2 linked regions of the Bryobacter aggregatus MPL3 genome follow. The protein of the gene in region 1 interacts with the protein of each later gene in a pairwise test. Links are inferred from orthologs where the notes say so. Each region holds a gene or a part of one and is shown in the gene's direction. Other genes may lie near its edges.

Evidence for each region. Proteins that work in one complex are often made in the same cells at the same time.
Region 2: the proteins of leuS (region 1) and ligA interact in binary tests that used the Escherichia coli proteins (3 or more experiments, as listed by UniProt). The link is inferred for Bryobacter aggregatus MPL3 from one-to-one orthologs.

The regions. Positions count from the first base shown.
Region 1 is NZ_JNIF01000003.1:645,926-649,899, reverse strand. What follows is about bases 341-3,449. They hold leuS (leucine--tRNA ligase), read left to right. Parts: upstream 341-740; coding sequence 741-3,158; downstream 3,159-3,449. Other genes in these bases: M017_RS0103395 (alkaline phosphatase family protein), read left to right, coding at 3,159-3,449; M017_RS0103405 (aldo/keto reductase), read left to right, coding at 341-748. In the rest of the region: more of M017_RS0103405, read left to right, coding at 1-340; more of M017_RS0103395, read left to right, coding at 3,450-3,974.
Region 2 is NZ_JNIF01000004.1:297,086-300,411, reverse strand. Bases 1-2,894 are described here. They hold ligA (NAD-dependent DNA ligase LigA), read left to right. Parts: upstream 1-397; coding sequence 398-2,392; downstream 2,393-2,894. Other genes in these bases: M017_RS0120920 (YqaA family protein), read left to right, coding at 2,401-2,894; M017_RS28070 (diacylglycerol/lipid kinase family protein), read right to left, coding at 1-365. In the rest of the region: more of M017_RS0120920, read left to right, coding at 2,895-3,015; M017_RS28065 (energy transducer TonB), read right to left, coding at 3,118-3,326. UniProt on the Escherichia coli protein: DNA ligase that catalyzes the formation of phosphodiester linkages between 5'-phosphoryl and 3'-hydroxyl groups in double-stranded DNA using NAD as a coenzyme and as the energy source for the reaction.

The DNA.
Region 1 (3,974 bases):
ATCGAAGGTCTATGTCGCGACGAAGATTCCGCCGAAGAACCGCATCTGGCCTGCCAAGCCCGGCGTGCCGGTGGTCGATGTGTTTCCTTACGAGTATGTGATCGAGTCGACGGAAACCAGTCTGAAAAATCTCGGAGTCGAGCAGCTCGATCTCCAGCAGCTTCATGTCTGGAACCCGATCTGGTTCCTGCAGGACGAGTGGCGTAGGGCGGTCGAGAAGTTGAAGTCCTCGGGTAAGATCCGCGCTTTCGGGGTTTCGATCAATGACCACCAGCCGGAGTCGGCACTTGATCTCGTAGCGAGCAAGATGGTCGACACCGTGCAGGTGATCTACAACATCTTTGAGCAGTCGCCGGAGCGTTGGTTGTTCCCGGCTTGCATCGAGCATGGGGTAGGAGTTCTTGCCCGTGTGCCGCTCGACGAGGGGGCGTTGACGGGAACGCTTCGCACCGATACGAAGTTTGAAGCGGAAGACTTCCGCGCCTGGTACTTCCGCGATGGCCGCCTGGATGAAGTGGTGCCGCGTGTGGCCGAGTTGGAAGCAGCGACCCAGGCGATGGCCGGAACCCTTGCGCAACGTGCGCTACGATTCTGCCTGACGCACCCTGCCGTCTCGACGGTGATTCCCGGAATGCGGAAGAACTCGTCTGTTGATTTGAATTGCGCGGTGAGCGATCTCGGTCCGTTGAACCCGAGCGAACTCGCCGTGATGCGCCGTCATGTCTGGTTGAAGAACTACTATGCCTGAAAAACAATACCTGCACCAAGAGATCGAAGAGAAGTGGCATGCCCGTTGGGAGGCGACTCCGGAGCTTTACAAGACGCCCGAGAACCCGGCGAAGAAGTATTACGTCCTCGAGATGCTCCCCTATCCGAGCGGCAAGCTGCATATGGGGCATGCTCGCAACTATTCGATCGGTGACGCTCTTGCGCGCTTCATGCGCATGCGCGGCTATGACGTCCTGCATCCGATGGGATGGGACGCCTTTGGTCTTCCGGCGGAGAATGCGGCATTGAAGTCCGGTAGACAGCCCCGCGAGTGGACGCTGCAGAATATCGCGCAGATGAAGAAAGGCCTCAAGCGCCTGGGCTTCTCGCTCGACTGGGATCGCGAGATTGCGACCTGCGAGCCGGAATACTATCGCTGGAACCAGTGGTTCTTCCTGAAGATGTACGAGCGCGGCCTGGCCTATCGCAAGCAGTCGCTGGTGAACTGGTGTTCGCTTTGCGCGACGGTGCTGGCGAACGAGCAGGTGGTGGACGGCTGCTGCTGGCGGCATGAAGACAACCCGGTGGAGCAGCGCAGTCTCGAACAGTGGTTCCTCAAAACGACTGCCTATGCGGAGGAGTTGCTGGCTGGTCTCGATGACTTGGCGGAAGGCTGGCCGGAGCGCGTGCTGACAATGCAGCGCAACTGGATCGGCAAGAGCGAAGGGGCCGAAGTCGATTTCGCGATCGACGGCAGCGACGAGAAGATCCGCATCTTCACCACCCGCATCGATACAATCTACGGGGCGACTTGTTTGATCCTTGCTCCGGAGCATCCGCTGGCCAGCAAGCTGGTGGGCGCCTCGGGTCAGGCTGCGTTGAAGGCAATGGTCGATGACCAGAGCCGCAAGGACCCGAGCAACCTGAACAAGGAAGGCTTCGCCACCGAGGGCTTTGCGATCAACCCCTTCAGCGGCGAGAAGACGCCGATCTGGATTGGCAACTTTGTCCTGATGGGCTATGGCACCGGCGCGATCATGGCCGTGCCCGCGCATGATGAGCGGGACTTTGAGTTCTGCGGCAAGTACGGTATCCCGATTGTGCCGGTGGTGAAGGCTGTCCAGGGCGAGACGACGCTGCCCTTTTCTGAGTACGGCATCAGTGTCGACTCTGGTGAATACTCCGGACTGCCGACGGCTGAGGCGCGCGCGAAGATGACGCTCAAGGCTGAAGCGAAGATCACCTATCGCCTGAAGGACTGGGGCGTTTCGCGGCAGCGCTATTGGGGCACTCCGATCCCGATGGTGCATTGCAAGAGCTGCGGCGTGCAGCCGGTGAAGGAAGAAGACTTGCCGGTACTGTTGCCGCTCGATGTCGAGATCACCGGCGCGGGCGAGTCGCCGCTGGCGCGGCTTGAGAGCTTCTGGAAGACCACCTGTCCGAAGTGCGGTGGCGAAGGCCGCCGCGAGACGGACACGATGGATACCTTTGTTGATTCCTCCTGGTACTTCTATCGCTACTGCGACCCGAAGAACAGCAACGCGCCGTTTGACCCGAAGGTGATCGCACAGTGGTTTCCGATCGATCAATATATCGGCGGCGTCGAGCATGCGATTCTCCATCTGATTTACTCGCGCTTCTGGACGCGGGTGATGAAGGATCTGGGCCTGATCGAGAACTCGGAGCCAGCCAAGAAGCTGTTCACCCAGGGCATGGTGTTGAAGGATGGGGCGAAGATGTCCAAGAGCCTGGGCAACATCGTCGATCCGGAAGAGTTGATTGTCGACTTCGGCGCGGACACCTGCCGGCTGTATGTGCTGTTTGCCGCTCCGCCCGATCGCGATATGGACTGGCAGCAGACCGGCGTCGAAGGACAATATCGCTTCCTCGGCCGGGTCTATCGCTTTGTCACGCGCAATGTGGAGCGCAGCCAGGGAACGGTTGGGGAACTGAGTGCGGCGGACAAGAAGGCGCTGCGCAAGCTGCACCAGACCATTGCCAAGATCACCCAGGACTTTGAACAGCGCTGGCACTTCAACACCTGTATCGCCGCGTTGATGGAACTGACGAATGAGCTCTATGCGAATGAAGAGGGGTTGACGGCAGCGGCGCTGCCGGAGATTCTACGTTCGCTCATCCTGCTGATGGAACCCTTCACACCGTTCATCGCCGAGGAGATGTGGGAGGACCTGGGCCTGACCGGGCCGGTCTTTGCGCATGCCTGGCCGGCGGTGAATGAAGCCTATCTGGTGGAGGATGAGATCGAGATTCCGGTGCAGGTGAACGGCAAGCTGCGCGGCAAGATCGTGGTGCCGACCGGCTCTTCGAAGGAAGAGCTGGAAGCGGCGGCGCTTGCGGATGAGAAGGTGAGCAGCTTCATTGCTGGCAAGGAAGTGGCGAAGGTGATTGTACTGGCCGGCAAGCTGGTGAACATCGTTGTCAAAGGCTAAATGAGACTTCTGCTTCTGGTTACGCTGCTCCTGCCTCTGTTTGCACAGAAGCAGGGGCGCGTGATCCTCATCAGCCTCGACGGCATGGGGTATCAATCTTTTACCGAAGACCCCGCTGCTGCGGAGATGACCACGCTGCGGGAGATGGCGGAGACGGGAATCTATGCCCCGATGCAGGCCGCGTTTCCGAGCCTGACCGCTCCGGGGCATGCCGCCCTGTTCACCGGGGTTTATGGCAATGTCAACGGGATCACGGCGAATGATGTTCCGGTCAGCTTTGAGCAGCGCAAGCGCGGATTCCGGGCCGAGCAGTTGTTGGCGCCGATGTTCTGGATTGGGCCTGCCAAGAAGGGGTTGAAGGTGGTGGCTCATAACCCGACGCAGGGCTACCCTTGCAATGCATTCAACTCGGGGCAGAACGTGGTGCTCTATAACGGCTACCAGACGCCCGAGGTGGCGCCGGGCAAGTTGTTGCGTGCCGCGGATGTGAAGTGGCTGGACGCCGCGCCTGAGGGCTTTGTCCCTCCGGCGCAGTCGCGGCAGCCCTTGCGTTACTTTGAGTACGCGGCGGGGCGCATTCGCTTCACGGGTGTTGTGTTTGCCAAGTCGACGCGTTATGACACGATTCGGATGACGGCCTATGGAGCGAAGCGCTATGTCGATGCTCCTTGGAAAGAGGCAGAGAACGCTCCTCCCGGACATGGTGAGAAGGCGCGTCCGCTGGCGCGTTACTTCAGTGAGGCGTTGCCGGTTGGCGATGTGACGGCGGTTCATTTCCGGCTCTTTACGCTGAGTGCGGATGGGAAGGATTTCCTT
Region 2 (3,326 bases), on another replicon or contig:
AGCGCAATCCGCTGCGGCTTCCAGCTTCCTGCCGCCTTTGCGGCGCGCAATAAATCCGTCCCGATGCCTAATTCGACGGCCAGGCAATTCGCCGTTCCGCCAGGCAACACCCCGAGCAGCATCTGCGAACCAGCCATCCCATTCACAACTTCGTTGATTGTCCCATCGCCCCCCGCCACGTAAACCGCAGCCGCACCCTCGCGAACGCAGCGGCGCGCCAATTCAGCGGCGCTCCCCGGACCGGTTGTCGGGAGGAGTTCCACCGAAACATTTTGAGCTCGCAGTGTTTCGAGAGCGGCGGGAATCAATCCCGGATTGCGCCTGAGTTTGCCCGCAATCGGATTAAATATCAAATAGGAGGTCAAGGGTCTCGCTAAACTGTTAGCTTAGCGCCCTCATGGCATCAGCTGCATCTTCTCCCGCACAGCGCATCCTCGCGTTACGCGAACTCATCGAGCATCACGAACATCAATACTATGTTCTGGACGCGCCCGAGATCTCGGACGCCGACTACGACAAGTTGATGCGTGAGTTGCTGGCTTTAGAACAAGCGCATCCGGAACTGGCCAACGAGTGCTCTCCCACTGTCCGCGTCGGCGGCAAGGCCCGCGAGGGCTTTGTCAAAGTGCCGCACAGTTCCCCGATGCTTAGCCTGGACAACGCACTGAACGAAGCCGAACTCCTGGCTTTTGATCGCCGCGTCCGCGAGTTGCTTGGTGACGAGCCGTTTCGCTATGTCGCCGAACTCAAGCTTGACGGCCTCTCGATGGCCGTCCACTACAATCACGAGCGGCTGCAGAAGGCGATCACCCGTGGCGATGGCAGCGTGGGCGAGGACGTCACAGAAAACGCCCGCACCATTCGCAGCCTTCCGCTCCGGGTCCAGCAGTCCGGCGCTTTTGAAACCCGCGGCGAAGTCATCATGACCCGCCGCGCCTTTGAACGACTGAACGAACAGCGCGAGCAAGACGCACTGCCGCTTTATGCGAATCCACGCAACTCCGCCGCAGGTTCTCTCCGTGTCCTCGACTCGACCGTCACCGCCGCGCGCCAGCTCGAGTACATGACCTATTTCTATTTTGTCGATGGCCAACCCGCCCTCGACAGCCACTGGGATTCGCTCGAACATCTCAAGAGCCTCGGCTTCAAGGTCAACCCCGAACGCCGCCTGTGCAGCAACGTCGAGGAGCTGATCGCATTCTGCAACGAGTTTGAAGTCCGGCGGGAATCGCTTCCTTACGAGATCGATGGTGTGGTCGCAAAGATCGATTCGATTCCACAACAGCGCAAGTTGGGCTACACCTCTAAAGCCCCCCGCTGGGCGATTGCCTATAAGTACGCAGCACGCGATGCGGAAACAATCGTCGAAGACATTCTGATCCAAGTGGGCCGCACCGGTGCGCTCACTCCCGTCGCAGCATTGCAGCCCGTTGCGGTCGGCGGTGTTACGGTCGCCCGGGCAACGCTCCACAATGAGGAAGAGATCGCACGTCTCGGCCTTAAGATCGGAGACACCGTCCTGGTGGAACGCTCCGGCGACGTGATCCCGAAAGTAGTAAAAGTGGTTTCGTCCGCGCCAGAGGGCAGAAGCTTTGCGATGCCCACCGAGTGCCCCATCTGCGGGGGCCCGGTGACGCGCCTGGAAGGAGAAGTCGCCGTCCGCTGCGGCAACGTCAACTGCCCGGCCCGGCTGAAGCAATCGATCGAACACTTCGCCTCGCGTACCGTCATGGACATCGACGGCATGGGCGAGGTGCTGGTGGATCAACTGGTGGAAAAAGGCAAGATCAAGAATGTTGCCGACCTCTACGAGCTGAAGCTGGAAGAGCTCGAAGAGCTGGAGCGAATGGGCAAGAAGTCTGCCGCAAAGATTGTGCAGAATATTGATGCTTCGCGCAAGCGGCCTCTCGCGCGCGTGATCGCCGGCCTCGGAATTCCGTTCGTTGGCTCAAGAACGGCTCAGATCTTGGCCGACACCTTCGGCAACCTGAAGGACATTGCTGAGTTTCCAGAAGAGCGGCTGCAGGGAGCCGAAGAGATTGGCCCCAAGGTGGCGGCCGCGATCCGTTTCTATTTCAGCGACGATCGCAATCGGGAGTTGGTCCAACGCCTGCGCGAAGCCGGTCTCACAATGGAACAAGAGGTGAAAGGCAAAACAGTCGGGCCACTCACCGGCCAAACCTTTGTACTCACCGGCACCATGCCGACGCTGAAGCGGGAGGAAGCCAAGGCACTGATCGAAGAGGCAGGTGGAAAAGTTTCAGGAAGTGTCTCTAAGAAGACAACCTACCTCGTCACGGGCGAGGACGCGGGCTCTAAGCTGGATAAAGCGAAGGCCCTCGAAATCAAAATCATTGAGGAAGCCGAGTTGCTCGGACTTCTAGGGAAGTAAACAGGATAATGAAAGCGTTTTTAGCATGGCTCGTCACGCTCGGGCCCTTTGGTCTTTTCTTAATTGCCACCTTGGACTCCACCGGAATTCCAATTCCCGGCGTGGTCGACACGCTGCTGGTTGTCATTGCAAACCGCACCCCGGCACTTGGATATTTCTGCGCCTTCCTTGCTACGGTAGGCTCACTCATCGGTTCGATGATCTTGTTTATGATCGCGCGCAAGGGTGGCCAGCGCTATCTCGAAGAAGCAACCAGTGGCGAGCGTGGCCGTAAGTTCCGCCGCTGGTTCTCGCACTACGGACTCATCACTGTTTTCGTCCCTTCGCTCTCCGTCATTCCAATGCCGCTCAAGGCTTTTGTGGCCTGTTCCGGCGTACTCGGCATCCGTCCCCTTTACTTTGCACTCGCGATTCTTGCGGGCCGCATCCCCCGCTACTTCTTCCTCGCCTGGCTCGGCCAGGAAATGGGTGACCATGCAGGGGAATGGATCAAGGCTCACACGCTCCACTTTGGACTGGGACTCGCCGCGCTCGGCCTCGTCCTTCTCATGCTGGTCCGCCTGGGCAATAAGGAAAGCGAAGTGATCGACACGGGATCGCCCTCCGCGTCTGCCTCTCGATAGACCATCAGCGAATCACAGATGACCAACCGGCCCGGCGTATGATGGAGCGCCGGGCCGGTTCTTGTTCTTGCTGGCCCGCACCACCTGGCAAGGACAATCCAGCTAGCGGCTTAGCAGGAAACGCACCTCAATCGGAGCCTGCACCTCCACCGCCTGCCCGTTCAACAGCGTCGGACTGTACACCCACTGCCGCACTGCCTCCAGCGCCGCATTCACCAACAACGGGTGCCCACTGAGCACTCGCAGCTCAGCAATGCGCCCGTCCTTTGTGATCACACCATGCAGTTGCACGACACCTTCAATGCGCGCGT